Regions from separate parts of the Yersinia massiliensis genome, predicted to be linked through region 1. Evidence: riboswitches for the same ligand, from Rfam matches in the RefSeq annotation. Region 1 holds a riboswitch; the other holds the start of a gene.

Region 1 (16,011 bases):
CTCGCATGGGGAGACCCCACACTACCATCGGCGCTACGGCGTTTCACTTCTGAGTTCGGCATGGGATCAGGTGGGACCACCGCGCTATGGCCGCCAGGCAAATTCTGTCTAAATCAACCCGCTACACGTCTCTTCGCGCAGCCAGTCAACCCAATCTCGGAACGTCGCTGAAAATATCTCTCAATACCACCAAAACACCTTTGGTGTTGTAAGGTTAAGCCTCACGGATCATTAGTACTGGTTAGCTCAATGCATCGCTGCACTTACACACCCAGCCTATCAACGTCATCGTCTTTAACGTTCCTTCAGGGGGCTTAAAGCCCCAGGGAAGACTCATCTCGAGGCAAGTTTCCCGCTTAGATGCTTTCAGCGGTTATCTCTTCCGAATTTAGCTACCGGGCAATGCCATTGGCATGACAACCCGAACACCAGTGATTCGTCCACTCCGGTCCTCTCGTACTAGGAGCAGCCCCTCTCAATCTTCCAACGCCCACGGCAGATAGGGACCGAACTGTCTCACGACGTTCTAAACCCAGCTCGCGTACCACTTTAAATGGCGAACAGCCATACCCTTGGGACCTACTTCAGCCCCAGGATGTGATGAGCCGACATCGAGGTGCCAAACACCGCCGTCGATATGAACTCTTGGGCGGTATCAGCCTGTTATCCCCGGAGTACCTTTTATCCGTTGAGCGATGGCCCTTCCATTCAGAACCACCGGATCACTAAGACCTACTTTCGTACCTGCTCGAGCCGTCACTCTCGCAGTCAAGCTAGCTTATGCCTTTGCACTAACCTCACGATGTCCGACCGTGATTAGCTAACCTTCGTGCTCCTCCGTTACTCTTTGGGAGGAGACCGCCCCAGTCAAACTACCCACCAGACACTGTCCTCACCCCGGATCACGGGGCCGAGTTAGAACATCAAACATTAAAGGGTGGTATTTCAAGGTTGGCTCCATGCAGACTGGCGTCCACACTTCAATGCCTCCCACCTATCCTACACATCAAGGCTCAATGTTCAGTGTCAAGCTATAGTAAAGGTTCACGGGGTCTTTCCGTCTTGCCGCGGGTACACTGCATCTTCACAGCGAGTTCAATTTCACTGAGTCTCGGGTGGAGACAGCCTGGCCATCATTACGCCATTCGTGCAGGTCGGAACTTACCCGACAAGGAATTTCGCTACCTTAGGACCGTTATAGTTACGGCCGCCGTTTACTGGGGCTTCGATCAAGAGCTTCGCCTTGCGGCTGACCCCATCAATTAACCTTCCAGCACCGGGCAGGCGTCACACCGTATACGTCCACTTTCGTGTTTGCACAGTGCTGTGTTTTTATTAAACAGTTGCAGCCAGCTGGTATCTGCGACTGGCTTCAGCTCCGAGAGCAAGTCTCTTCACCTAGCGCCAGCGTGCCTTCTCCCGAAGTTACGGCACCATTTTGCCTAGTTCCTTCACCCGAGTTCTCTCAAGCGCCTGAGTATTCTCTACCTGACCACCTGTGTCGGTTTGGGGTACGATTTCGTGTTACCTGATGCTTAGAGGCTTTTCCTGGAAGCATGGCATCAACTACTTCTGCACCGTAGTGCATCGTCATCACACCTCAGCGTTGATAAGCAACCGGATTTACCAAGTCACTCCGCCTACATGCTTAAACCGGGACAACCGTCGCCCGGCTAGCCTAGCCTTCTCCGTCCCCCTTCGCAGTAACACCAAGTACAGGAATATTAACCTGTTTCCCATCGACTACGCTTTTCAGCCTCGCCTTAGGGGTCGACTCACCCTGCCCCGATTAACGTTGGACAGGAACCCTTGGTCTTCCGGCGTGCGGGTTTTTCACCCGCATTATCGTTACTTATGTCAGCATTCGCACTTCTGATACCTCCAGCAGTCCTCACAGACCACCTTCAACGGCTTACAGAACGCTCCCCTACCCAACAACGCCTAAGCGTCGCTGCCGCAGCTTCGGTGCATGGTTTAGCCCCGTTACATCTTCCGCGCAGGCCGACTCGACCAGTGAGCTATTACGCTTTCTTTAAATGATGGCTGCTTCTAAGCCAACATCCTGGCTGTCTATGCCTTCCCACATCGTTTCCCACTTAACCATGACTTTGGGACCTTAGCTGGCGGTCTGGGTTGTTTCCCTCTTCACGACGGACGTTAGCACCCGCCGTGTGTCTCCCGTGATAACATTCTTCGGTATTCGGAGTTTGCATCGGTTTGGTAAGCCGGGATGGCCCCCTAGCCGAAACAGTGCTCTACCCCCGAAGATGAGTTCACGAGGCGCTACCTAAATAGCTTTCGGGGAGAACCAGCTATCTCCCGGTTTGATTGGCCTTTCACCCCCAGCCACAAGTCATCCGCTAATTTTTCAACATTAGTCGGTTCGGTCCTCCAGTTAGTGTTACCCAACCTTCAACCTGCCCATGGCTAGATCACCGGGTTTCGGGTCTATACCTTGCAACTAGACGCCCAGTTAAGACTCGGTTTCCCTACGGCTCCCCTATTCGGTTAACCTTGCTACAAAATATAAGTCGCTGACCCATTATACAAAAGGTACGCAGTCACACCACGAAGGTGCTCCCACTGCTTGTACGTACACGGTTTCAGGTTCTATTTCACTCCCCTCGCCGGGGTTCTTTTCGCCTTTCCCTCACGGTACTGGTTCACTATCGGTCAGTCAGGAGTATTTAGCCTTGGAGGATGGTCCCCCCATATTCAGACAGGATGTCACGTGTCCCGCCCTACTCATCGAGTTCACAAGCAGTGTGTTTTGGTGTACGGGACTATCACCCTGTACCGTGCGACTTTCCAGACGCTTCCACTAACACACCACCTGATTCAGACTCTGGGCTGTTCCCCGTTCGCTCGCCGCTACTGGGGGAATCTCGGTTGATTTCTTTTCCTCGGGGTACTTAGATGTTTCAGTTCCCCCGGTTCGCCTCGTTAGACTATGTATTCATCTAACGATAGTGCAACGAATTGCACTGGGTTTCCCCATTCGGGTATCGTCGGTTATAACGCTTCATATCAGCTTACCGACGCTTTTCGCAGATTAGCACGCCCTTCATCGCCTCTGACTGCCTAGGCATCCACCGTGTACGCTTAGTCGCTTAACCTCACAACCCAAAGATGTTTTATCGTGAAGATAAAGACCTTCATGCTGTGATTATTGAGAGACTCTCACACAGGTTACTGATTATCTCGATACTTCTACGGTGAGATAATGTTCAGCTGTATGGTTTCAATTTTCAGCTTGTTCCAGATTGTTAAAGAGCAATAGCTTAAACACGACTTGTGAAAGTCATCTTTAAGATATTTTCGGTTTCGCAGAACCGGTGATAATGTCTTTCACACATTATCGGATTGGCGTCCCCAAGGGGATTCGAACCCCTGTTACAGCCGTGAAAGGGCAGTGTCCTAGGCCTCTAGACGATGGGGACACGAAAATACCGATTAAACCGAAATCTAACCGTTTCGCATCAGCATGAGTCGAAACTCACGACATCAACAGGTGCTTTGCTCTATTACATTCATCAGACAATCTGTGTGGACACTACGCAATGCGTATCGTGAGGTAAGGAGGTGATCCAACCGCAGGTTCCCCTACGGTTACCTTGTTACGACTTCACCCCAGTCATGAATCACAAAGTGGTAAGCGCCCTCCCGAAGGTTAAGCTACCTACTTCTTTTGCAACCCACTCCCATGGTGTGACGGGCGGTGTGTACAAGGCCCGGGAACGTATTCACCGTAGCATTCTGATCTACGATTACTAGCGATTCCGACTTCATGGAGTCGAGTTGCAGACTCCAATCCGGACTACGACAGACTTTATGTGGTCCGCTTGCTCTCGCGAGTTCGCTTCACTTTGTATCTGCCATTGTAGCACGTGTGTAGCCCTACTCGTAAGGGCCATGATGACTTGACGTCATCCCCACCTTCCTCCGGTTTGTCACCGGCAGTCTCCCTTGAGTTCCCACCATTACGTGCTGGCAACAAAGGATAAGGGTTGCGCTCGTTGCGGGACTTAACCCAACATTTCACAACACGAGCTGACGACAGCCATGCAGCACCTGTCTCACAGTTCCCGAAGGCACCGAAGCATCTCTGCTAAGTTCTGTGGATGTCAAGAGTAGGTAAGGTTCTTCGCGTTGCATCGAATTAAACCACATGCTCCACCGCTTGTGCGGGCCCCCGTCAATTCATTTGAGTTTTAACCTTGCGGCCGTACTCCCCAGGCGGTCGACTTAACGCGTTAGCTCCGGAAGCCACGCCTCAAGGGCACAACCTCCAAGTCGACATCGTTTACAGCGTGGACTACCAGGGTATCTAATCCTGTTTGCTCCCCACGCTTTCGCACCTGAGCGTCAGTCTTTGTCCAGGGGGCCGCCTTCGCCACCGGTATTCCTCCAGATCTCTACGCATTTCACCGCTACACCTGGAATTCTACCCCCCTCTACAAGACTCTAGCTTGCCAGTTTCAAATGCAGTTCCCACGTTAAGCGCGGGGATTTCACATCTGACTTAACAAACCGCCTGCGTGCGCTTTACGCCCAGTAATTCCGATTAACGCTTGCACCCTCCGTATTACCGCGGCTGCTGGCACGGAGTTAGCCGGTGCTTCTTCTGCGAGTAACGTCAATCACTGCGGTTATTAACCACAATGCCTTCCTCCTCGCTGAAAGTGCTTTACAACCCGAAGGCCTTCTTCACACACGCGGCATGGCTGCATCAGGCTTGCGCCCATTGTGCAATATTCCCCACTGCTGCCTCCCGTAGGAGTCTGGACCGTGTCTCAGTTCCAGTGTGGCTGGTCATCCTCTCAGACCAGCTAGGGATCGTCGCCTAGGTGAGCCATTACCCCACCTACTAGCTAATCCCATCTGGGTTCATCCGATGGCGTGAGGCCCGAAGGTCCCCCACTTTGCTCTTTCGAGGTCATGCGGTATTAGCTACCGTTTCCAGTAGTTATCCCCCTCCATCAGGCAGATCCCCAGACATTACTCACCCGTCCGCCGCTCGCCGGCAAAGTAGCAAGCTACTTTCCGCTGCCGCTCGACTTGCATGTGTTAGGCCTGCCGCCAGCGTTCAATCTGAGCCATGATCAAACTCTTCAATTTAAGATTTGTTTGATTTGCTACCGAAGTAGCGATGCTCAAAGATTACTTTCTGCAAATATGCATTCGAACCGAGGTTCAAATGTTTACTGCTTTGGTCACTCTTCAAGACTTTGATATTGCTTCTGCCTGTCGAAACAGGCTTCGATATCGTCTTGCGAGTGCCCACACAGATTGTCTGATAAATTGTTAAAGAGCAGTGAGTTAGCAACCTTCCGGTCAGTAACTCGAGGTGCGCATATTACGCTTTCCTCACTCAGAGTCAACTACTTATTTCGTTGAATTTCTCTGTTCTCTTTGCCGGTCACTTAACTACTTGATTCGTCATGTGCCGTCTCGATGGATGCGCATTATAGGGAGTTCCGCGCAGGCCGCAACTGCTAATTTCAATTAAAATGATCGTTTGCTGCATTCCACAGCAAAACCCCGCTTTATACCCTGTTGTACACAAACTTATCCACAGAAGTCATCTGGACTAAAAATTGACGAGCATCACGCAATCGTTTTCGCTACAATTCTCCGCGTCGAAAACTCCTGGCTGAATTGATCAAATACCGCTTTTGCGGATCGATATTGATCAAAACAGGCTTAACGAAGCCTAAAGAGTGTTAACGACAGAACTGGCAGCCCCTTTTCAGGACGTTATCTGAATCTGTTCCTCTCGACTCTGTCCTTCTCTCTATATAGAGAAGAGACATATTAGGTAGAGATTCACGTAACGCTCTATTTATAGCGAATGAAAAACTGCGATCCAAAGCCAAGGGATAAAACCATGCAACAACGTCGTCCAATCCGCCGTGCTCTGCTTAGTGTGTCTGATAAAGCAGGTATCATTGAATTCGCCCAAGCGCTTTCACAGCGTGGCATCGAGTTACTTTCCACGGGCGGTACTGCCCGCCTGCTGGCCGATGCTGGTCTACCGGTCACCGAAGTCTCTGATTACACCGGTTTCCCAGAAATGATGGATGGCCGCGTTAAAACCCTGCATCCAAAAATCCATGGCGGCATTTTGGGTCGTCGCGGTAAAGATGATGCCATCATGACTGAACATAATATTCAGCCAATCGATATGGTCGTCGTCAATCTGTATCCTTTCGCCGAAACCGTGTCTCGCCCGGATTGTTCACTGGAAGATGCTGTTGAGAATATTGATATCGGTGGCCCTACGATGGTTCGCTCTGCCGCCAAGAACCATAAAGACGTTGCCATCGTTGTAAAGAGCAGTGACTACGCCGCCATTATTACCGAGCTGGACAATAATGAAGGTTCCCTGACCTACCCAACCCGTTTCAATTTGGCGATTAAAGCATTCGAGCATACCGCAGCCTACGACGGCATGATCGCTAACTACTTCGGTACGATGGTTCCAGCATACTATGGTGAAACTGAGCAGCCGGCAGGCCACTTCCCGCGCACCCTGAACCTTAACTATATTAAGAAGCAAGATATGCGCTACGGTGAAAACAGCCACCAGCAAGCAGCCTTCTATATAGAAGAGAATTTGAAAGAAGCTTCTGTTGCCACCGCAGAACAGCTGCAAGGCAAAGCGCTCTCATACAATAATATTGCTGATACCGATGCTGCACTGGAGTGCGTAAAAGAGTTCAGCGAACCTGCCTGTGTGATCGTCAAGCACGCTAACCCTTGTGGTGTAGCGATTAGCGACTCCATTCTCGGCGCTTACGAAAGCGCGTACAAAACTGATCCAACATCTGCCTTCGGTGGCATTATCGCCTTTAACCGTGAGTTGGATGCTACAACAGCTCAGGCAATTATTAGCCGCCAGTTTGTCGAAGTGATTATTGCACCCAGCATCAGCGCTGAAGCCCTCAGTGTGCTAGCCGCTAAACAAAACGTTCGCGTACTGATCTGTGGTCAGTGGCAGACACGTTCTGCCGGTCTGGACTTCAAACGCGTCAATGGCGGTTTACTGGTACAAGATCGTGATTTAGGTATGGTGACAGAAGCCGATCTTCGCGTGGTGTCTCAGCGTCAGCCAACGGCACAAGAACTGCGTGATGCACTGTTCTGCTGGAAAGTCGCTAAATTCGTTAAATCCAATGCGATCGTTTACGCCCGCGACAATATGACCATCGGAATAGGTGCCGGTCAGATGAGCCGCGTTTATTCTGCCAAGATTGCAGGTATCAAAGCTGCCGACGAAGGCTTGCAAGTTGCCGGTTCAGCGATGGCATCTGATGCCTTCTTCCCATTCCGTGATGGTATTGATGCTGCCGCGGCCGTTGGCATCACTTGTGTGATCCAACCTGGTGGTTCTATCCGTGATGACGAAGTGATCGCCGCCGCCGATGAACACGGTATCGCGATGATCTTTACTGATATGCGTCATTTCCGTCATTAATTAAACCGCTTAACGGAGTCACCCCGATGAATATTTTGATTATTGGTAACGGTGGGCGCGAACACGCACTAGGCTGGAAAGCAGCACAGTCGCCTTTAGCGGATAAGATTTATGTCGCACCGGGCAACGCTGGCACGGCGCTGGAACCTCAGTTAGAGAATGTGGCAATCGCCGCGACCGATGTTGCCGGTTTGCTAGCCTTCGCGCAAAGCCACGATATCGGCTTAACCATTGTTGGCCCAGAAGCACCATTAGTGATTGGTGTGGTCGATGCATTCCGCAACGCAGGTTTGACCATTTTTGGCCCGACACAAGCTGCGGCTCAGTTGGAAGGCTCTAAAGCGTTCACCAAAGACTTCTTGGCGCGCCACCAGATTCCAACCGCGTTTTACCAAAACTTCACTGAAGTAGAACCGGCACTGGCTTATGTTCGCAAAATTGGTGCACCTATCGTGATTAAGGCTGATGGATTGGCCGCCGGTAAGGGTGTAATTGTTGCGATGACGTTGGCTGAGGCAGAAACTGCCGTTCACGATATGCTGGCAGGGAATGCATTTGGCGATGCGGGTCATCGTATTGTGGTAGAAGAGTTCCTCGACGGCGAAGAAGCCAGCTTCATTGTAATGGTTGATGGCGAAAATGTGCTCCCAATGGCGACCAGTCAGGACCATAAACGTGTCGGTGATGGCGATACCGGCCCCAATACGGGTGGGATGGGTGCTTACTCGCCAGCTCCAGTGGTCACAGATGAAATCCACCAGCGCGTGATGGATCAAATTATTTGGCCTACCGTGCGCGGCATGGCAGCGGAAGGTAACGTGTATACCGGCTTCCTTTATGCTGGCTTGATGATCTCAGCAGACGGGCAACCGAAAGTTATCGAGTTCAACTGCCGCTTTGGCGACCCTGAAACACAGCCTATCATGTTGCGGATGCGCTCTGATCTTGTTGAGTTATGTCTGGCTGGAGCACAAGGCAAGCTCAATGAGAAAACCTCCGATTGGGACGAGCGCCCATCATTGGGTGTGGTTCTTGCCGCGGGGGGGTATCCGGCAGATTACCGCCAAGGCGATGTGATTTACGGATTACCGCAGCAGGAAGTGACTGACGGGAAAGTCTTCCATGCAGGTACCCAGTTAAATGGCGACAATCAAGTCGTCACCAGCGGCGGGCGTGTATTGTGCGTCACGGCACTGGGTGAAACCGTCGCGAAGGCACAACAACGCGCTTATCAATTGGCGGCGGATATTCACTGGGAGGGGAGTTTCTGTCGTAAAGATATCGGCTACCGTGCCATTGCCCGCGGTAAATAACGACACAATCTTTTCCATCTATGGGCACGGTTCGCTGTGCCCTATTGACGATTTATTGGTCGTACAGTGTCGGCAGTAAAGTGAGTGTTGGCAGCAAAGTGACTGATAGGCATTGCAATCGAGATGTTCGATACACGAAAGTATTCACAAACTACCGGCAGTCGGTTCCCAGTGGCAGAAATTCTGATTGGCAACCAGTAATAATTGTTCGCCTTCCGGTGAATCCAGCCAGGCGACACCCAGCGGCTGTACACTATCGCTCCCTCGTTTACTCAGCCAGGCCTGCGAATTATCATCGAGACTCAACCGCACTGTTTTTCCAGCACAGGTCGTGACGATACCTGCCTGCCAACGCCCCTGAATTAATCTGACGTTCCCAGCGCGTAGTGCGCTACTGAGTTCAAGGATACGTTTCGCTTCTAGCTGAAAAACCGCAATCTCATCGGCAGAGAGTTGCTCACGCCGTTCTGCTAACTGGCGCTGCATGAAGCTTACTTGCCCTTCTTCATCGAAACGAAGTTCTATGTTTTGCGGGTTACGGCCTAAATCGTTGCGGCGAATTTCACGCAAGATACCATTTTGGTATTCATAGAAAGTCACGCGGGTATTCTCCCCTGAGTAGGGGCTGTAGACGCTCATCAACACAAGTGGTTGTTGCTGCGCATTATCTTGTCGCCATAAACGTACCACACCGCTATCGGCGATGTATCCGCTGGCACTGAACTGGGGGGGACCTGAATGACTGCTACAGGCACTGAGACCAAAGACAAAGCCAAAGGTCATCAGCACCCGCTGCATAAACAAAAGGGGCTTTGCCACCCCCCTGCTTACTATTTTCACTGACACACTATTAAGATTTAACAGAATCTTTCAGTGCTTTACCAGAAACAAACGCTGGCACATTAGCTGCAGCAATTTTGATTTCTTTACCAGTTTGTGGGTTGCGGCCAGTGCGCTCATTACGATGGTTTACTTTGAAAGTACCGAAACCAACCAATTGTACTGGATCACCGTCTTTCAGAGATTCGGTAATGGCAGCCAATGTGGACTCCAAAGCCGCTTTAGCTTGAGCTTTAGAAAGGTCCGCTTTGTCCGCGATTACGTCAATCAGTTGAGTCTTATTCATAAGTTATCCTTACAGTGTGTTTATCGTTTGCAAAGCATCAAGTGCGACGGATATGCCAGCTGACAGCACTCTCCTGCATACACGCACCGATAGCCACTTTTTTTCGCCCCCCAAATGTAGAACAGACAGGGGGCAGATGTGAAGCCTTAAGACGTGACAAATCAGGCGTTAAATCACGTTTTCTTGCCTTATTGCGTTAAATTTATGCCAATGTTGCTAACAGCCGCTTCCCGTAGGTCAGATCGTAACCCTTTGATCAGATCTAAGTCTCGCTCTTCACAGTCAGCTAATAGACGGAAAATCTCCCATTGGATATCCCATTCTTCTTCAACAGCAGGCAAAATTTTCAGTTCTTCGTCGGTCATTTCTTTGCCAGCCAATGTCATTTCTAACATGGCAACAGTACGAATGGATGTTTCGCTAATCGCGATGGCATGTTCCAGTGTTTCACCACTCAAACGTGAATGAATAGCCTCACTCAATGCAATACAGGCATCGATAGCAGGATAAACACCGTAGATAGCATAGTCATCAGCAGAAGGAATTGCCTCTTCTAACTTCTCCAACTGGCTATCAAAATTGACTTTAGCGTCTTTTACCACCAACGTTTCCCAGATAAGGTCCAGAATACGCCGGTAAATCAGCGGATCGCCGAATTCAGTTTCTAAGCAGAATTGCTGATAGTTGGGATACATCCGTTCGCACAAACAAGCCATGAAAGTCAGGTGTTGCCAGCTTTCTAGCTTTTCGAGGCGTAGATGAATCGGATTACGTATCATTATGAGTTCTCATTATTCATTATCTGCGCGGCAGTGTACCCGAAATTAAATCATATCCCTATTCTTGCCAAGCAAATCAGGAGGATTCCGCACCCAACGTTGAAATTGCGGGCGGTTTGAGGCGATAGCATCTGCCCAACGGGTCGGTTCCGGCAAGCGGTAACTCGCCATGCAACGCTGAACCCAGACTAAGGCGCTCTCAACACTGACTCGATGCCCAGGTGAAATAAACAGAGGATTGCAGCGCGTTTTGCTACGCCATACCCAGCCAAGTTGCTCTTCACCGTCAATTAGCGGTTGTAATGCCCCTTTATCGCTATCCAAGGGCTGATAATGCCCGCACAGACGGCTTTTGGCGACACCGATAGTGGGCACATCAACTAACAAGCCAAAATGGCTGGCAACCCCTAAGCGGCGTGGATGCGCGATACCTTGGCCATCGACAAGCACCAGATCAGGTCGTTGCTGGAGCTGCGCCCAAGCGGCTAATAATGCCGGATATTCACGAAAAGAGAGTAAACCGGGGATATACGGCAGTGAAGTTGCAACACGAGCAACCTGATATTCCACCAGCTCAAGTGAGGGATAACGCAAAATCGCGATAGCAGCACGGGTGATTTCTCCCTGCTGCTCAAAACCGACATCAGCACCCGCAATAAAACGCACAGGCTGGTGAACGAGATTATCCAGCACAGGGGCATCTTGCAGTATCACTTCAGATGCCCGTTGTTGTTGCTCAGCCCGTAGCGCTTTGGTGTCAATCATAGCGGGTAACCTATCCAAGCCATTTATTGGTGATAAGGCCGTGATAATGCATGCACCGCATTCACAAAGGCACCCGCATGCTCTGGCGGCACATCCTGATGGATACCGTGACCCAAGTTAAAGACATGCCCTTCTCCTTGCCCATAACTGGCTAGAATAGTGCTGACTTCTTGTTCAATCCGTGCCGGTGGTGCATACAAAATTGAAGGGTCCATGTTGCCTTGCAGCGCAACTTTGTCACCGACACGATGACGGGCATCGGCGAGGTCGGTCGTCCAATCGAGGCCCAGCGCATCACAACCCGTGGCCGCCATCGCTTCAAGCCACTGTCCTCCACCTTTCGTAAACAACGTCACTGGCACACGGCGACCCTCATTTTCGCGGATCAGGCCATCGACGATTTTATGCATGTAACACAATGAGAATTCAAGATAATCACGCCCCGTCAATACCCCACCCCAAGTATCAAAGATCATCACAGACTGCGCACCGGCTTTGATTTGGGCATTGAGATACAAAATGACGCTATCAGCCACTTTATCTAGCAACAGATGCAATGTTTGCGGTTCCGCGTACATCATTTTTTTCAATTTGGTGAAGGCTTTACTACTGCCCCCCTCAACCATATAGGTTGCCAGTGTCCATGGGCTACCGGAGAAACCAATCAGTGGCACTTGCCCTGCCAACTCACGGCGAATCGTTCGCACCGCATTCATGACATAGCCCAATTCTTGTTCCGGATCGGGGATCGGCAACTTTTCAACATCAGCACGGCAGGTAATAGGGGATTGGAAGCGAGGGCCTTCGCCAGCTTCAAAATAGAGCCCTAGCCCCATGGCGTCAGGGATGGTCAGAATGTCTGAAAACAGAATCGCTGCATCCAGAGGATAACGACGCAATGGCTGCATTGTCACTTCACAGGCTAACTCGGCATTTTTGCACAGCGACATAAAATCCCCCGCCACAGCACGGGTAGCTTTATATTCTGGCAAATAGCGGCCTGCTTGGCGCATCATCCATACTGGCGTCACATCTACCGGCTGGCGCAGTAAAGCCCGCAGATAGCGATCGTTTTTCAATTCATTCATGGTGGTGCTCCCTTAGTCATCTAGCGGCCATCAATCATTTAGCAGCGATTTTTTATTGAGCGACAGTCTCTTATTTAGCGACAGCCTTTTATTGAGCGGCATTGTAGCATGCCGGATTCAGCTTTCCTGCTCGCGGCGGCACAAGGCGACCGTATCCTCAATCAACCTGCGAGCCACGGTGCCTGGCGGTGGCAGTAGCGGTAATTGATCGTAACGATACCAACCCGCATTCAGCAGTTCTTTCGGATCATGCCGCAATTCACCGCTGTCGTACTCCGCCATAAACGCCATCATGAGCGAGTGTGGGAACGGCCAAGGCTGTGAGGTCACATAGCGCAGATTCTTTATGTGGATATTGCTTTCTTCTAACACTTCGCGCGACACCGCTTGCTCGAGTGTCTCACCGACTTCCACAAAACCCGCTAACACGGTATTGATACCGCCACGATGCCGTACATGCTGTGCCAATAAGATTTCATCACCGCGACGGATGGCAACAATCACACAAGGGGCGATTTGCGGGTAATAACGTTCTCGGCAGTGATTACACAAGCAAGCCCATTCGGTGCGGCTGGCATGCATTTGATGGCCGCAATAACCGCAATAGCGGTGAGAGCGATAAAACTCTGCCAACTGCACACCTCGGCCAGCCAATTGGAACAATCCGCGATCGATATCCAGCAATTGGCGTACTGACCCCATCTCAGTGGGCATATTCTGGCGGATCAGCCAAACAGCCTCCCCTTGCCATTCACCAATCTGTCTAGCGGTTGCTCCCTGTAGCAACCAATTGGCTGCATTCCCTTTAGGCAGTTCACCTTTCGGTAACCATAATCTGTTTTCATGGCTGACAATCCACCAGCCACTTTCTTTACCTGTAAGTTGTAGTTCCATATCGTTGTTGCACAACCTCGACTTCACTGGCAATCTAGAAACTGGCTTGTTACTTTTTTGTAACTCATTATTACATCACGGAGTCGTTCATGCTAAATCGACTGGAAAGCCTGACTCAACGCGTTGGCGGCAGTAACGAATTAATAGATCAATGGCTTCATGCGCGTAAAGAACTCTTAGTTTCATATTGCACAGTGATCGGTATTAAGCCACAAAAAGAAAAGCATACCCCGCTAAATGAAAAAGCGCTGGAGAACTTTTGCCATAATTTGGTGGATTATCTTTCTTCGGGTCATTTTCACATCTACGACAGAATTATCAAGCAAGTAGAAGGCGAGTCTAGCCCGAGAATGGCGCTGACCACCAAAGTCTATCCCGCATTAAAAAACAACACTCAAACGATCATGTCTTTCCATGATCGCTACTCAAACATTGAGATCGATGATGATAGCTGCACCGAGTTTCAGCAGGCATTATCCGATATCGGTGAAGCCCTCGACGCTCGCTTCCAGCTAGAAGATCAACTGATTAAATGGGCTGCAGAGTCTTGGCAAGCGGCTCAACCGGAAAATAAAGAGAGCCGAGCGAATTAACCGAATAGATTTGGATCGACTATTGTAGTTTTAAAATAACCTCATATACTCAAAGCTCTTGTCGGAGTGCCTAGCGTAGGTTTTTAAAAGCAGACGCAGGCTGAGACCGTTAATTCGGGATCCGCGGAACCTGATCGGGTTAGTACCCGCGAAGGGAACAAGAGTAATTTATCGCTACAGACCCGGCATTCTCCCTTCACAGGTGGCTACCGGTTACTGGCCAACATCGTTACTCCCGCCAAGCTCCAGACAAGCAATTTTCCCTCTACACCACACTGGTAGGAATTTGCTATGTCTAAAAATACAATGTCATCCACCGTTAAAAACCCGTCACGTCCGCGTAAAGTACAGCGTGAAGAAGCTCAGCAATTTATTGATACTTTGCAAGGAGTGACCTTCCCCAACTCTCAACGAATCTATTTACAAGGCTCGCGACCTGATATTCAGGTTCCCATGCGCGAGATCCAGCTTAGCCCAACGTTGATCGGCGGCGGCAAAGATGATCCTCGCTACGAAGACAATGAAGCTATCCCGGTTTACGACACCTCTGGCCCCTATGGCGACCCGCTCGCTAAGCTCGATGTCCACGCCGGCCTGCCCAAATTGCGTGCTAGCTGGATAGCGGATCGTCAAGATACCGAAGCACTGAGCACGGTCAGTTCAGGCTTTACTCAACAGCGCTTGGCTGATGAAGGTCTAGATCATTTGCGCTTTGAGCACCTACCACGTCCGCAAAAAGCCATCGATGGCAAATGCGTTACCCAACTTCATTACGCTCGGGCGGGTATTGCCACACCAGAAATGGAGTTTATCGCTATTCGCGAAAATATGGGGCGTGAAAGGATTCGCGGGGAAGTCCTGCGCCACCAGCATCCTGGGCAAAATTTTGGGGCCAACTTGCCGGATAACATCACAGCAGAATTCGTGCGCCAAGAAGTTGCCGCAGGCCGCGCCATCATCCCCGCCAATATTAATCACCCAGAAGCCGAACCCATGATTATTGGTCGAAACTTCTTGGTCAAAGTGAACGCCAATATCGGTAACTCGGCCGTGACCTCCTCCATCGAAGAAGAGGTGGAGAAATTGGTTTGGTCAACGCGCTGGGGGGCCGATACCGTGATGGATTTGTCTACGGGCCGCTATATTCATGAAACCCGTGAATGGATTCTACGTAATAGCCCAGTCCCCATCGGCACCGTGCCTATCTATCAGGCATTAGAAAAAGTGAATGGTGTTGCCGAGAATTTAACGTGGGAAATGTTCCGCGATACTTTGCTAGAGCAGGCGGAACAAGGGGTGGACTATTTTACCATCCACGCCGGTGTGTTACTGCGTTATGTGCCGATGACCGCAAAACGTTTGACCGGCATCGTTTCTCGCGGTGGTTCCATTATGGCGAAATGGTGCCTTTCCCATCATCAGGAAAACTTCCTGTATCAGCATTTCCGTGAAATCTGCCAAATTTGCGCAGCCTACGACGTTTCATTATCACTGGGTGATGGCTTACGTCCAGGTTCTATTCAAGATGCCAATGACGAAGCCCAGTTCGCCGAATTGCATACCTTGGGTGAATTGACCAAGATCGCGTGGGAATACGATGTTCAGGTGATGATCGAAGGGCCGGGTCATGTTCCCATGCAAATGATCCGTCGCAATATGACTGAAGAGCTTGAGCACTGTCACGAAGCGCCTTTTTATACCTTAGGCCCGCTCACGACGGATATCGCACCGGGTTACGATCACTTCACCTCAGGTATTGGTGCGGCCATGATCGGTTGGTTTGGTTGTGCCATGTTGTGTTATGTCACACCGAAAGAGCATCTTGGTCTGCCGAATAAAGACGATGTAAAACAGGGACTCATCACTTACAAAATAGCCGCTCATGCCGCCGATCTGGCCAAAGGGCATCCTGGCGCGCAGATCCGCGATAACGCCATGTCCAAAGCCCGTTTTGAATTCCGCTGGGAAGATCAATT
Region 2 (16,011 bases), 1.7 Mb from region 1:
TCAGCCTTTTTTAATGCAATCTTGGATTCGGAATATGGATCCTCAAACTGGCGGCGTTGCACCGCAGGGCAAAGCCGTTACTCCGATGCCCTTTATTGTCACTCCGCCGCTGCAACGACTAGAGCCTAATAGTGATTTGACCTTGCGTATTCGGCGTACCGGAGGGGAGTTAGCACAGGATAGGGAGTCAGTATTTTATATTGCTACCAAGGCTATCCCATCGACACCTGCGAATATGGCGCAAAACGGCGGTCAATTAACGTTAGCTGTTGTCAGTAATCTTAAACTCTTTTACCGCCCCTCCAGTCTGCCGGACAGTGGGGTGGCAGGTGCTGCCTCACAACTACGCTTCCATCTGGAAGGTAATACGCTGGTTGCTGAAAACCCAACGCCGTTTTGGTTGACATTTTCTCGGTTAAAAGTGGGTAACTATTTGTTTGATAATGCGGCTATGCGTCTGATGGTTCCACCAAAAGGACAGCAACGCTATAACTTGCCTGCGGGTACAAAGGGGCCAGTTGAGTGGCAATTGCTTGATGAGTCAGCATGGAATACGCCGTTACAACAACAAAAATCACTTACTGGCTCATCTCGATATTGATATCCAGTTTACCGACAAACTTATTTTAACTGCTGGTTAATCATATGTTTTTAATTCCAATTTTGTGTATTGGCAAAACAGATAAACCAGATTGAGCTAAATATTATGAAACGGCACGTTAATGGGATAAAAATCTCACCCATATTGACGGGTGCGATATTACTTACGTCTGTTCTGCCTGCTTGGGGCCGGGATTATTTTGATGCCGGGCTGCTAATGCTTGATCAAGAGCAGTCTGAAAAAGTGGATTTGACTCAGTTTGAGGCTGCCGATCAGGTGCCTGAAGGGGCTTATCTGGTGACGATATTTGTTAATCAGATTGAGCACGGTGAGCAAACAATTACTTTCCAAAAAGGTTCTCGGAATAAGGTTGAGCCACTTCTCACGCCTGCGTTACTGAATGAGTTAGGCGTGAATACCAGTGCACTGCCGACATTCTCAAATTTACCACTGGATAAGCCAGTGGAGGATTTGCCCGCCCTGATTCCTCATGCGCAGGTGCAATTATCGCTGGCCAAGTTGCGGCTGGATATCAGTATCCCTCAAGTCGCAATGCAGCCAAATAGTAGCAATCAGGTTGACCCCTCGTTGTGGAATCAAGGGATTCCGGCATTTTTGCTGAATTATAACTTGAACGGCAGCCGCAGCCGGCGTTCTTCCCAATCAGAGTTGGGAACATCAGAGCAAACAAGCCTCTTTGCCAACTTACGGGCGGGATTGAACTTTGATGCTTGGCGTTTACGCAGCCTGATTACCCATAGCCGGAATACGACGAATGGCGATAATCGTGCAGGTGAAAGTACGCAGGACACCCAGTTTATCAATAGCTATCTGCAGCGGGATATCCAGCCCTGGCATTCTGAAATATTGGCAGGTGAAAGTAGCAGTGGTGGGGATGTTTTTGACAGCATTCCGTTCCGTGGCGTCAAACTTAACTCAACCGAAGAGATGCTGCCTAACAATCTGCGTGGTTTTGCTCCGGTTATCTCTGGTGTTGCACAAAGTAATGCGAGGGTAACCGTGAGGCAGAATGGCAACATTGTGTATCAAACCTATGTTGCACCAGGCCCGTTTACGCTAAATGACTTGGGGCAGAGTGGTTCTTCAGGTGATTTGACAGTAACGATAACGGAAGCTGATGGCTCCGTTCGCACCCAGACTGTCGCCTATTCAACACTGCCGGTAATGTTACGTCCTGGAGCATTTAAGTATGAGCTGACCAGTGGGAAATACAATGGCAGTACCACTGTGGGTTCTCAGGAGTCAACCTTTGGACTCGGCACGCTGGTTTATGGCCTGCCCTATAATCTCACGCTGTACGGTGGTGGACTGGTTGCAGATGATTACTTCTCAAGCGTGGTGGGGAGCGGGTTGTCTTTAGGGAACTTTGGTGCATTGTCTGCGGATGTCACTCAGTCGAACGCTAAGCTGAAGGACGTGGATGAGCGGCAAAAAGGGGAGTCATATCGGTTGCGCTATGCCAAAAATATTGCCAGTACCGGCACATCAATTGATGTCGCGACTATGCGCTACTCGACCCGTAATTATTACAGTTTTTCCGATGTTAACAACAATGGCTACCAATTACGCGACGATCAGTTGCCTTGGTCACAAGACCGTAAGCGCAATAGTTACCAGTTACGTTTGTCTCAGAATATGGGGGACTTCGGGTCGCTATATGTCTCTGGGATGCGGGATAACTATTGGGACAACGGTAAGGTCAATAACAACCTTACTGCGGGCTATAGCAACAGCTATCACGGGGTGACTTACGGCATGAATTACAGTATTGACCGCATTAAAGGGGACAATAGCTGGCCGGAAAACAGGCAGTTATCCATGAACGTTCAAGTTCCATTAAGTTTGTTGAGTGGCTCATCACTGGCTAACCGTAGCTTCGCCAGTTATCAGATGACAAATAACAACCAAGGTAGTGTTCAGAATCAGGCGGGTATTAACGGAACATCGATGGATGACCGTCTTTCTTACAATGTGACACAAGGCTGGTCTAACGACGGCAGCAGTGACATGGGGTCTGTGAATACCGGTTACCGTGGCAGCAAGGGCATGGCGAATATGGGATATAGCTATGGTAGTGGCTATCGCGCGGTGAATATGAATGCTAGCGGCGGGGTGGTGGCACATGCCGACGGGGTCACATTGAGCCAACCTTTGGGCGATACCGTTGCATTAGTCAGTGCGCCAGGCGCCAGAGGAAGTAAGGTGATGAGCGGCAATAATCAGGTGGACAGTCGTGGTTATGCGGTTGTGCCTTATCTCTCAAACTATCAGCGTAATAATATTAGCCTGGATCCGGCAACCCTACCTGAGGGGGTTGACATAACGCAGTCAAGCCAAAATCTCTACCCAACTAAAGGTGCAGTGGTTAAGGCTAACTTTGCAACACGTGTCGGTTATCAAGTATTGGTTACTTTGAGTAAAAGCGGCGGATTAATACCTTTTGGTGCCGTGGTTTCCGTTGAAGGGAGCGCGGGTGAAGAGCCGAATACCAGCATTGTTGGAGATGCTGGGCAGGTCTATCTCAGCGGGCTACCAGAAAGTGGTCGTCTAAAAGTGAAGTGGGGAGGGGATACTAGCCAGCAATGCAATGTATCGTTCAGTTTGGCGAACACCCCTGCCCCATCAGCGGCTAATCCGATACGTCATTTGCCATTACGTTGTGAGGTTTAACATGTTGAGCACCGAGAATTCACCCAATAGAGGGGTAAACACAGTGACAGATAAAATAAGTACCACGGGTTTTACGCGGTTACGAATAGGGCTTTGTCTGCTGTCATTGGGCGTTATTATGCCATTACAGGCAACTATCATTGAAATTGGTAGTGGTAGCCAACAATGGGCAGGTCCAGCCTTTAATCAGAGTATTTCCGCCAGTTTTGATGGCTACTATATTATGCTCAATCCAAATTACGGTCTTGTTGCCATCACGGGCGCGGGAATTCCTGAAACCACGGGTTGCGTTAATAACACCGCCCTAAGTGATGTTGGTGGAGTACAAGGGTATAAGATTGCTCAAGGAATTTTTTTGGTACCGCAGGCATCTTTCACTATGACTTATAAGTTAAATAGTGGCTCATCAGAAACCATGAGTGGAACTTTTGGCAATTCGGGCGTTCAGGGGATAATCTCAGGATCTGGAAATGCAGCGGCAACGCCGCCAAATTCTGCCTGGTGTTTATCACCTCGGGGAGTCCCGGCATCACCTTTTTTCGAGGAATATAGCGTCCGCAATGGAACAATAACGGGCCATTGGGTCATTATCACCGATGGGACCCAGCAAGATGGAATATACCCCATTCCTGAGATGTATTTTAGTAGCAGTGCATTATCGAGTGCTACGAAGGATAGTATTCTTACTGGCCATCAGGTTAAAGTTTCCACACGGCAATGCTCGATCAGTATTAATAAGTCGATCAACTTTGGCGAAGTAGAACATAATTCGACTTTTGGGGCTGAACTAGAACTAGTGAAGGATAATCTGGAGGTGGGATGCACCCAAAATAGCGCGAATCCTGCTGCTAATATTAATATAAAATTTCAGGCTAATTCAGGGCTTTATGGCAGTGAAGCAACCCGTTTATCTCTCAATGAGGGAGGAGGGTATATCACAGGTGAAATAACGGGAGTGACAGGCGCTGGAACATGTAATCTCACGCAAGGTCTGAAGTTTAATGGCGAACCATTAAAATTAGGTTCAATCAATGCGGGTGAATCTAGCGAAACTTTCTCAAATGAACTCATTTGGCGACTATGTTCCGGTGGCGACACATTACCTGTTGGTAACGTTACCGCCTCTGCAACTGCCGATATTATCTTTAACTGATCGTCGAATAACTCTAGTGAACATATATTATTATATTTAATCTACAGTATTAAAAATATTCTAATTTATAGATAAACAAACAAGTCACTGGAGTGATGGCGTGTTAGGAACAGAATTCCAGTTGGATTTTACACACTGATGAATGTTGATTTAATCAATTAAAACAAAAGATTAACTCTTAATTAAGTTTGGTTAAGACTATGTTTCTTTCTTTTGAAAACAATTGATATTAAATTCATATCAGGTTTTAGATATCGGAAAGTTGAGGCGCTAACAATGAGCGAAATTATTATGGATAGGAAGGTGAGACGATGTTTTTTATGTAAAGTTATTAATTCGGCCACCAGAGGTAAACTGATTTTAGGCATTGTACTTATTTTTATTGGTGCAATGGGAATGCTATTTGCCATTACTCAATAGTTTCTTCAAAAGCCCTGAGCTAAATCGCCAAGGGTTTAACTTATACCTCAGCGTTATTTAAGATGACTTAAAAGAGAGGTGCCCATGAGCGGTAATCGTTATTCCGAAGAGTCCTAAATTGAAGCGGGTGACTGTCGAGAGAGGCATGCTAAAAAAGCCGCGGCTTTTTGGCATCTGTTCTGCCCCGCTTAATTAATCACTTGGGATACAAACTGGGGCACATTGTGGGACTCGTACAGACTTTAGAGCTTGTTTGTTGGACTTCCCGCTGGCATTATCCTGAGCAGGGATTAACGGAACGTTAATCGCAACTATTTGATTTTATTTGACTCGGGGTGCCTGCCGCAAAAGTGGCTTGGCTGAGAAATACCCGTATAACCTGATCTGGATAATGCCAGCGTAGGGAAGTCACGGTACCAAAAGGTTCCGCCTTCTTGACCGCCGGTTAGGAGGAATATGAACGTCCAACCTGCCGCTTTTGTTTCACTTATCGCTATTAACCCGTCGTCGATCAGCTTGAGTATGGAGACATATTCATGACGCGCATTAATGCACTGACCATTGCTGGAACAGACCCCAGTGGCGGCGCGGGTATTCAAGCTGACCTAAAAACCTTCTCGGCATTGCAAGCGTATGGCACCAGTGTTATCACCGCGTTGGTGGCGCAAAATACCACTGGTGTGCAATCGGTCTATCCTATCGAACCGGCATTTGTCGCGGCTCAGTTGGATTCTGTACTGAACGATGTCCGCATTGATAGCGCCAAAATCGGCATGTTAGCCAATGCTGAAATCGTCGACATCGTTGCTGCGCAGTTACGCCGATATCCAATTGCGTTTGTCGTATTAGATACCGTCATGGTGGCGAAGAGTGGTGATCCGTTACTGGCCTCCGACGCGGTGGCCGCACTGCGCGAGCAATTGCTGCCACAGGTTGACTTGATTACGCCTAACTTGCCAGAAGCCGCGGCGTTACTGAACTGCCAGCCAGCAAGCGATGAACAACAGATGCGTGAACAAGGGCGGGCATTATTAGCGTTGGGCTGCCAAAGCGTATTAATGAAAGGGGGGCATCTATGTGGCGAAGATAGCCCAGATTGGCTATTTACCGCACAAGGTGAACAGCGTTTTGTCAGCCGTAGAATCAACACTCGGCACACTCACGGCACAGGTTGCACCTTATCAGCCGCGCTCGCCGCATTACGGCCACGGTATGGGAATTGGGCTGAAACTGTCGAAGCAGCCAAAAGTTATCTGCAAGGGGCATTGGAGCAGGCTGATTCTCTAGAGGTGGGGAGTGGGGTGGGGCCGGTTCACCATTTTCATGAGTGGTGGTGATCCCCTTCGTCCTTGAAGCCGCAGGGTTGTTAGCTGCACTCACGCGCCCGAATCACTGACTTGAGTCAGCTCATCGGGACTTATTCGCTGGCTGCCTACCTGCGGCTCCAATGACTTTGGGGATAATTTTGTTTTGAAGCCGCAGGGTTGTTAGCTGCACTCACGCGCCCGAATCACTGACTTGAGTCAGCTCATCGGGACTTATTCGCTGGCTGCCTACCTGCGGCTCCAATGACTTTGGGGATAATTTTGTTTTGAAGCCGTAGGGTTGTTAGCTGCACTCACGCGCCCGAATCACTGACTTGAGTCAGCTCATCGGGACTTATTCGCTGGCTGCCTATCCGGTGGCAGCCAATGGATCACGCTAATAAATAGCGCTGCATCATCGCAAACATCGCGATGGCGCGTTGTAGATGATGTGCATCAAAACGATTTAGCAGGTAACTGTCTGCACCTTTACGCGGGCGGATACACAGTAAGAATTTTGCATTCCCTGCTTCATCGTTTATCTGATCAAACTGATAACTGCCGATGTCTTTTTCATCTTCACGCCAAGAAATCTGTATTGCAGGGAACGGATTTGTGGCGGTGGGTTGCCTAACAGCCAAGAAATACTCACCAGCCCAAAAACCAGCATAATCCCCATCAGCCTGCAAAGATTTAGTGCGGAAAATTTTGGCTGAAGCTAGCTGGCTAATGGCATCTGAGGTTATTTCTTGCTGCGCTTGCCGCCAAAGCGGTGCACCGTTTTCTAGCTGCCAACAAGCAGCCCCGAGATAATCATTCAGATCACGCCAATCAGCATCTAATTGTTCGCGCAGTGCTTCATCGAGGATATTACGGTATTGCTGCATACCGCTGGGTTCATCGCCCAATGTTTCGTAGGTAATCAGCTCCATGGTGCGTGGCTTGCGGCGAAAACTCATCCACAGCACCACTTTAGGAATGCGAAACTCAATCGATTGAATACTCAACCGGTATCGGTCACTTTTATTCACCAGAAAACCGTTGGAGGTACCGCGCTTATTCTGATAATTTCGCACCACCACCACGTTGTTTAGCCCCATCCAACCAGAAATGTAGTGCTCATTGTCTGAGTTGGCGATATCCAGATCGAGGACCATCTGGATGATTTTATCGCTCTCAAGTTTGCTCAGTGGATGGGCATCCGCAGCAGAGTAATAGAGCTTCTTGGGTGCTTCGGGTAACTCATAGGTTAGCATGGTGCGGCCTTCTAATAATCATCTGGTTCATAGCTTAACTCAAGCTGTCATACAGATTATGGTATAACTGGAATTAGGATGAAAATTCGTGCTATGGATCAACTTTTCCCTCCATTGGTGGTCATAGACAGGCAAACACACTCTACACCTGCAAATCAGTAACACAGGGCGAGCATTCAATACCCTGACGAGTAGATAATCAGATCATAAGGATTTCGATAATGAAAGGTCGTAAAACCCGCCATTGTCTTGTTGCTGCGGCGATACTCAGTGTCCATTCCTGGGCCTTCGCGCAGCCAGTCAGTGCAACACCTGCTGTTTCCACTCCACCTGATGTCTCCGCGCCATCCGCCGTGACTTCACCTACGCCAGCCCCGGTTAAACCGCTGCCGACGACGGCAGATCTGTTGCAGCAGCCTGTTTATAAGAATAGCTGGCAGAAAATGACCAAGAGCCAGAAAAACCTCCCAGCATGGGCGCGCAAAGGCATCGGGACATCAGGGCCATATGAGATCATCCATTGGGAAGGGAAGCCGTATAAGGTCGGTAGAATTTGCAAACCTCATGACTGCAGCAACAATTTTATGTGGGTAGCATTTAGCCAGAATAAAAAGCAAGTCTGGCAAGCTTGGGGAATGCGAATCACGGTGGACAACAAACCGCAAGCGATGGACAACCCCAGCCAGTTTGCGACCTACCAATGGCTGGGCCACCCTGATGAGGTGATTCAGGCCATGCTGAAGAATCAGTTACAGCAAGACCCTAATTGGCGCTGATTTGGCGAGAATAGGCTCCAAGATGCAGGTGAATAGCTAACTGCAGATAAATAGCAAACAAATGCTGTCCCTCTGCATCTTGAAAAGGGTAGGTATCAGCTGATGCCTGCCTGATGTAAATCATGCAGATTAATCGCACCGACCAGTTTTCCTTCCAGATTAACCACTGGCGCAGCACTGATATGATGCTGATGCAGGGCTTCCAGAGCCTCACCGGCACGCCATTGCTCAGGTAATCGGAAACCGGGCCGAGTAATGGCACCAGCTAACGGTTGTTGCAAGGTACCACCCTTTACTAGCCAGCGGCGTAAGTCACCATCGGTGAACACCCCGACCACTCGCTGGTTATCATCGCACACTGCCACAAGTCCCAACCCAGTACGGCTCAACTCCAACATAGCTTCCATTACGCTGTCGGTTTCATTAACACTTGGCAGGCGATCGCCAGTTCGCATCAAATGATGGACGCGGTTGAGTAAGCGTGCACCCAAGCTGCCGCCTGGGTGCGAGCGCGCAAAATCTTCCGCGTTAAAGCCACGATAACGCATTAATGCCATCGCCAGTGCATCCCCCATCATCAGGGTATTGACCGCACTGGAGGTTGGGGCTAATCCCATCGGGCAGGCTTCGTGCTCAACGCTAATATCCAATACGCAGGCAGCATTTAACGCTAATGGCGAGGCTTTACCGCCGGTAATAGCGATCACCGGAATGTGGCTGTCAGCCAGCAGCGGCAGAATCAAATCTAACTCTTTAGCTCGGCCAGAATAGGAGATAAAAATCAGCACATCTTGCGGACCAATCATGCCTAAATCGCCGTGTAATGCTTCGGCGGGGTGAACGAAAAATGAGGGAGTGCCGGTACTGGCCAATGAAGCGGCAATTTTTTTGCCAATATGACCGGATTTGCCGATACCGGAGACGATAGCTTTACCGGTACACGCCAGCAATAGCTCACAGGCACGGACAAAATTATCATCTAAGCGAGATAACAGACGTTGTGCTTCAGTGAGCTCAATTTCCAGTGTTTCACGGGCATAGGTCAGTAATGGGTTAGTCATTTTTATCTACCAAAATGATATTGATGCCCATATCTTGCAGCGCCTGCAGATATTCAGCACTGATCCCTTTATCGGTAATCAGGGTATCAACGGCACTGAGCGGGCAGACGACATTAGGGCTTTTACGGCCAAATTTGGAGGAATCGACCAGTAGAATGATGTGGCTGGCGGCGCGGCACATCGCGGTGCTGACATGATAAACCTCGTTAAAGGTGGTCACACCGCCTTTTAAATCAACGCCATCGGCACCGATAAAGAGCTTATCGAAACTAAAATTATCAAATGCAGACTCGGCCAAACTGCCATGAAAAGACGCCGATCCTTTACGATACGTGCCACCGGGCATCAGAATAGTTTGATCGTTATTCAACTCGACCAGCTCATTGACGATATGCAGGCTGTTCGTCATCACCGTAATATTGTTGAATTTGGTCAGGTGCGGGACCATTTGTAACACGGTGCTCCCCGCATCAAAAACTAAACTGTCACCATCTTTGATGAGCTTACTGGCCGCTTGAGCGATTTGCTTTTTCTTGTCGGTATTAATATGGGTTTTACGATCAATCGGCTGTTCGACATCATCGCGGTTTAGCACTACCCCGCCATAGGTACGGATAACCGCCCCTTCTTTTTCAAGGCTGGTTAAATCCTTACGGATAGTCGTGCCGGTGGTTGAAAAGTGGGAGGCGAGTTCATCGACTGCCGTCTTGCCGTGTTGCTGGAGATATTCCAGTATTGCAACTTGCCGCTGCTTTGGTTTCATAGCGATTCCTGCTCAAGTATTTCCATTGCCTCTTTTTCAGGCACAACTTTCACATGAAAAAGAATAACTTTCATTATGAAAATATCATGATTTCGGTTTAATCGCTAACGATAGTGCAGTTTGGCATGCGGTATCCGTAGGGAAGATCACATTTGGGATTAAATCCTGTTGATGCAATCCGTGGAGGTGCGTTAGTGGGCGTGGTCGAGCAAAAACACTGATACCCCGCATGATCATGCTGTCACGCACCCGCATATTCTCATCAAAAGCTAAAGCCATCACCACTCTGGGTTTAAAGCGTCCACCTGAGCGGCCCACCCCGACGGAGCGGTTGTTCTGGCACAAGCGATCAAATGCGCGGTTGAACTGAGTAATTTGCCACCAACCGAGTAAAATTTGTAGAACCCAAGCGATGATGACAACGCTGATTAGTGCTGAAGTGGGAGTCATATTTTCGTTACTCTTCGCCCTTGACGCCGCAGCGGTGTTAGCTGCTCTCATTCACCCGAATCACTGACTGATGTCAGCTCATCGGGATTCATTCATTTGCTGCCTTGCTGCAACGCCAATGGCTTTGAGTAACCCTTTACGTTGCCCTTGACGCCGCAGCGGTGTTAGCTGCTCTCATTCACCCGAATCACTGACTGATGTCAGCTCATCGGGATTCATTCATTTGCTGCCTTGCTGCAACGCCAATGGCTTTGAGTAACCCTTTACGTTGCCCTTGACGCCGCAGCGGTGTTAGCTGCTCTCATTCACCCGAATCACTGACTGATGTCAGCTCATCGGGATTCATTCATTTGCTGCCTTGCTGCAACGCCAATGGCTTTGAGTAATCCTTTACGTTGCCCTTGACGCCGCAGCGGTGTTAGCTGCACTTATTGACCTAAATCACATATTGAAATTCCCGAATCACCGGTGCGAGTCAGTGATTCGGGTTTCTCTTTTACTACCTTAAAACATCACTTGACCACCGGTAATATTGATGGATTGACCGGTGCAATAGCTGGCCTTATCACTGGCGTAAAACAGCAGGGTATTCAACACATCTTGATAATCGCACCCGCGTTTTAGTGGCACTTTATCGGTATAGTACTTCTCAACTTCTTCTGGCTTAATACCCAACTTGGCAGCGTACTGAGGCAACAGTGACTGGAACATCGGCGATTTCAGCAAATTACCTAACATCAGTGAATGCACGGTAATACCGTAATCAGCCAAATCTAATGCTAAGGATTGCGTCAGACCCACACCGCCAAACTTCGCTGCACTGTAACCGGAGTTGTGTTTGCTGCCCACTTTACCTGATTTGGAATTGATTTGGATAATACGTCCGCCATGACCATCACGAATCATTAACCGAGAGAATTCACGAGCGCATAAGAAATAACCGACCAAATTCACCTGCAACGAACGGTCGAAATCACCCAGCGGGAAATCAGTGATCGGCGCGGCTTTCGCGATACCTGCACTGTAGACTAACAAATCGCTCCGATGGAAACTTTGATCCACCGCTTTTGCCAGCATCTCTACGCTGCTTTCATTGGTTGCATCAACCTGAAAACCACGGGCGCTATCAGCACCATACTCTGCATTAATCTGTTCGGCGACCAACTGAGCGTTATCAGAATTTAAATCTGCTACCGCGACTTTATAACCCGCTTCGGCAAGACCGTGGCACAAAAATGCGCCCAGAGTTTGTCCACCACCAATCACTACTGCTACTTGTTGTGACATATACACCTCCACATTTACCCGCGGTTCTTGACGCTGCAGCAGTGTTAGCCGCAGCGTCAATGGCGTTGGGTATAAATTAATAAATCAATTAACGAATAAATTTCAGTGAGCTGCCGATAGGAATATCACTGGGTGTCGGGCCGTTCACATGAATGGAACCGGGGAACTCAGGTTGTTCATCTCCGTTGAAACGGATGGTGACATGACCCAATTCGCGTAAATTTTGGGTCGCAACCTCGCCAACCGCCGTGATGACATAGCGCTGTTGTGCCAATTCCATAATGTTGCCTGCCTGTAATTCCCCATCAGTGGTGCTGTGCTGGTGGATAAAACAGAACTCTTCAATATCTTTAGGTGCCCCTTCGCGGAAGGTGATGAGCATGTCATCAAGCAGCGCCTCACGGGCGCTGTCGCCGATATTGGTAATGGTTGTCTGATAAATAGTATTCATACGTACATCCTTAACCGTTGAATTTTTTACAGAAATCTTTACGTTACGGTTTTACCGATTCAATAAATCTGGCTGACCTAGCACCTGTTACTGATAGATAAAGGCGGACACAGCCCAAGCAATTAACACTGTTGGTGCACCGGTCAGGAAGCGGCCAACTAATACGGATGGCACACCAACCCGCACCGTATCTTGCTTCGCTTCAGCCAATGACAGACCCACAGGGATGAAGTCACATGCCGCTTGAGCATTTATCGCAAACAACGCGGGTAGGGCTAATTGTGGTGGGATATTCCCCAAACCAATTTGTACCCCAACCAATACGCCGATAACTTGTGCAATAACGGCTCCTGGGCCTAAGAACGGTGACAACAGTGGGAAGGAACAAATCAGTGCCAAGAGCACGAGCCCTATTGGACTACTGGCCAATGGCGTGAGGCCGTGGGCAATAAAATCACCCAAACCAGATGCCATAATGATGCCGATTAATGCCGATACGAAGGCCATAAACGGCAGGATAGTTTTCAATACGGTGTCAATGGTGTCGCGGCCTGACTGGAAGAACACCGCCACAACGGACCCCATCCCCATCCCAACTTTTGCCAACAAGCCATCACTTTGTTCGGTGATTTTTTTGCTGGTGTCGTAATCACGTCCTGCTTTGGCTGCCGTGTTTTCCACTGCTTTTGGTGCTGCTGCCGTCATGGTTTCTGCTGGCGCAACAGTTGGCGATGCTTGGCCTGTTCCACTGATTTTCTGGATATTCTTTTCACGGACACCGGAAACATAAATATCTTCCAGTATGTATTGCGCCATCGGTCCGGATTGACCGGTTGAATGGATGTTGACCGTTGGAATACGGCGTTTTGGATACAAACCGCAGCGTAGCGTGCCGCCACAGTCAATAATCGCGACTGCAATTTCATCCGCTGGCGGCTCACCTTCTTTGAATCCATCCACCGCTTCCCAGCCGGTCAGTTCACTAATACGGTCGATAATCGCTGGGCGAGTCCCTGCGGTGATATAAACAATTTTTTTACCGGGGACGATGGGCAACTCTAATGGGCCACCCCAACCGCCTTCGCCTTTTTCAATCCGGATAAATTCACTCATGATCTGCTCCACACAGTATGTATTTAATTTACATATTAAAGTTGTACGTTACGGTCCAGACTGATGCCCATTTTGCGTTCGAAAATGGTGGTCGTCAGGTCAGTTACCCAGCCACGGAAGAAGTTGGTGAACAACCCGACCAAGAAGTAACTCACGGCTAGCGGACCCAGCGGTAAGCCCAATGTGGTTAAGCCACTGGCAATACCTAAGAAGACGAATAACTCACCTGGGTTGATGTGTGGGAACAGACCATTCATGGAGTGGCAACTGTACGAAGCGGCTGCGTAATAACTTGGTTTGTATTTCTCTGGCATAAAGCGCCCGAGACTTAAGGTCATCGGGTTACAAAAAACGAAAGTCCCGATTAATGGCAACAGCAGGTAACGAGAAATAGGATTCCCCGCGCAGCGCTGTGCCAAACGTTCGATCCTATCCTGACCGACAAATTTGATCAGGGCATTCATGATGACTAACAAACTGATCAGTAAAGGTAAAATCCCGGTGACCATACCAACAAAAACTTCTCCCCCTTTTTGAAAGAGTCCGATAAACCACTCGGCTCCATGGGTTATAAGTTCAATCATTCTATTTCTCCTGTAATCGCGGTTATGGCTGTTTTTTATAAACCTTTGTTATAAGGTTTTGTTATGAAAAGAAATTTTAGAGACCACATGCTAAAATGGTTTTCAAAATACTGAAGTATTAAAACGAACCTCAGAATCTTGTCTATCGCCATGCAACTACCTTAATCATTTTTTAGATCTATTTATTGCATATAGATCACACTTTGAAAGATAAATCTTTCAAAGTGAAGATTAAAAATAAAAGAAAATTGATTTGAAATGAAAGGTATTGGATGGAATTGAGCGAAATGTACCCAAATGAAATCAGGTCATTGTGAGGTTTTGTTGGCAGTGCGGGGAGGTAAAATCGAAATAAATCATGGGCTAACCGTCGTTAACCCACTAAGAGATCACTAGCCGAGCAGTTCGCAATTTGGTGGAAGGCGGCACTGGATAGCATTGGGGAGGATTTCGATGCGGAAATGCTTACCTGACAAGGGTTCACCATCCAAATTAAAGATAATGTCGTGAGGTGCAGTGATTTCTAACCACGGCAGGGTAGCTTCAACAATGTTTTTGTTTTTCTCACCACTAAAGACACTCGTCAGTAGAGCAGGCAGTAACTCTTCGGCTGTCAACAGGCGTAATTGCAGTTGGCCATCATTAATCAGTGCTGTGGGGCAAAGAGGCTGCCCACCCCCCGCTTGTCTACCATTGCCTATCCCTATCACCAATGCATCACCCGCCCAATCGAAGTCAGGCCCATGAATCTCGCAGCTATCGGCTTTTATGGCGTCCATACGCATCAGACCATGGATAAAATACGAAGCCCCACCTAGCACGGCTTTGAGTTTCTCGGGTGTTTCCGTGGTGATACGAGTGCCAAAGCCTCCCGTCGCCATATTGATAAAATAGTGTTCGTCATTGACTTGCGCGATATCAATAGCAACGGCGCGGCCTTTGACGGCCAATTGCATAGCATTGTCGATTTGCAGTGGAATATTGCAGCTGGTGGCAAAATCGTTGGCAGTGCCCAGCGGTACAATCCCTAAATTAGGCCGATCGGTGATGGGGATTGCCATCAATGCAGTGGCGACTTCATTAATCGTCCCATCGCCACCACCGGCAATCAGGGTATCAACCCCCAGTGTTATGGCCTCTTTGACATAACGTTTTGCATCACCTTGCTCCCAAGTGACCCGAACATGAAGCGTTACACCTTCCTCCCGCAGGTTTTTAACTGCCTGTCGGACATCAAGATTACCTGATTCTTTACCGTTTAAGATGAGAAGGGCGCAGGGTGTTGAAGTCATAACTTGCTCCATATCATTTCTGTTATCGCGTTAAATTCTGTTATCGCGTTAAAGTATATACCCTTCATCTATGAAGTCTCGGGCTTGTTAGTCGTGCTCACTTACCTGGGATTCGTGTACAGACTGTCGGCCTTTGACTGCTATGGCTATATCCGATTATTTCAAGAATAATTGAAAATATTAATGATTGTTAGGTTTAAAATGAATGGGTTTTATTTTTACTGGAATATTAAGCTAACTGGAATAATTATTATTTAAGGTCAGACTATTCTTGTGGGCGCACTTTTCTTATTATTAGTTAATCGCTTAACTCGGTTGATTAATAATGAGGTTAGAGATAAATTCTTTAGAATCAGTAGGATGAAAACCAAAAAGAAAAGGCCAGCCCAAGGGAGATTGGGCTAGCCAAGGAGGTGGTTCCTAGTCTTGTTTTAAATCTTTTTTAGTTCTTGATTGTACTCGAGCTATACTACCTCGACGATATTATAATTGATGTGATCTAATTCTAATATTTGCTAAAAATGCCATCTTAGCGATGGCATTATTTTTTATTAGGCTACGTTACGCTTTATCATGGGGATTACGGCTATTTGTTCCGTTCAGATTCCGGATCAACAAGCCATATTCCACATTAATATCGGCAGGGATCGGCAAATACATGATATGCCCATTACCTGGCGCGATATCCGCAGACAGGCCTTTTTTATCCTGCATGCTGTCGAGGATAAACTGGATATTACCGCTTGGTGTCATCAGTTCAACGCTGTCACCGACCGAAAATTTGTTTTTGACGGCGACTTCAGCCAAGC

The links. Region 1 has a riboswitch for thiamine pyrophosphate ahead of thiC (phosphomethylpyrimidine synthase ThiC). Riboswitches for the same ligand answer to the same signal wherever they lie in the genome.
Region 2: linked by a shared signal. The riboswitch ahead of thiD (bifunctional hydroxymethylpyrimidine kinase/phosphomethylpyrimidine kinase) and the one ahead of thiC (phosphomethylpyrimidine synthase ThiC) in region 1 are both predicted to bind thiamine pyrophosphate.

What each region holds. Positions count from the first base shown of each region.
Region 1 covers NZ_CP028487.1:4,569,296-4,585,306, forward strand. The annotation lists rRNA gene rrf (5S ribosomal RNA) at 1-98, opposite strand, end outside; rRNA gene DA391_RS21275 (23S ribosomal RNA) at 211-3,116, opposite strand; tRNA gene DA391_RS21280 (tRNA-Glu) at 3,365-3,440, opposite strand; rRNA gene DA391_RS21285 (16S ribosomal RNA) at 3,576-5,118, opposite strand; gene purH (bifunctional phosphoribosylaminoimidazolecarboxamide formyltransferase/IMP cyclohydrolase) at 5,888-7,477, shown strand; gene purD (phosphoribosylamine--glycine ligase) at 7,504-8,790, shown strand; gene DA391_RS21310 (DUF1481 domain-containing protein) at 8,935-9,588, opposite strand; gene hupA (nucleoid-associated protein HU-alpha) at 9,641-9,916, opposite strand; gene DA391_RS21320 (YjaG family protein) at 10,105-10,695, opposite strand; gene nfi (deoxyribonuclease V) at 10,741-11,460, opposite strand; gene hemE (uroporphyrinogen decarboxylase) at 11,484-12,548, opposite strand; gene nudC (NAD(+) diphosphatase) at 12,666-13,442, opposite strand; gene DA391_RS21340 (Rsd/AlgQ family anti-sigma factor) at 13,532-14,035, shown strand; TPP riboswitch at 14,088-14,209, shown strand; gene thiC (phosphomethylpyrimidine synthase ThiC) at 14,327-16,011, shown strand, end outside.
Region 2 covers NZ_CP028487.1:1,272,222-1,288,232, forward strand. The annotation lists gene DA391_RS05860 (fimbrial biogenesis chaperone) at 1-601, shown strand, start outside; gene DA391_RS05865 (fimbria/pilus outer membrane usher protein) at 707-3,292, shown strand; gene DA391_RS05870 (adhesin) at 3,336-4,445, shown strand; TPP riboswitch at 5,187-5,288, shown strand; gene thiD (bifunctional hydroxymethylpyrimidine kinase/phosphomethylpyrimidine kinase) at 5,402-6,202, shown strand; gene DA391_RS05880 (hypothetical protein) at 6,562-7,425, opposite strand; gene DA391_RS05885 (inhibitor of vertebrate lysozyme family protein) at 7,647-8,201, shown strand; gene gutQ (arabinose-5-phosphate isomerase GutQ) at 8,297-9,262, opposite strand; gene srlR (glucitol operon DNA-binding transcriptional repressor SrlR) at 9,255-10,025, opposite strand; gene gutM (transcriptional regulator GutM) at 10,110-10,475, opposite strand; gene srlD (sorbitol-6-phosphate dehydrogenase) at 10,980-11,762, opposite strand; gene srlB (PTS glucitol/sorbitol transporter subunit IIA) at 11,851-12,213, opposite strand; gene srlE (PTS glucitol/sorbitol transporter subunit IIB) at 12,301-13,326, opposite strand; gene srlA (PTS glucitol/sorbitol transporter subunit IIC) at 13,362-13,910, opposite strand; gene yegS (lipid kinase YegS) at 14,303-15,202, opposite strand; gene yegQ (tRNA 5-hydroxyuridine modification protein YegQ) at 15,764-16,011, opposite strand, start outside.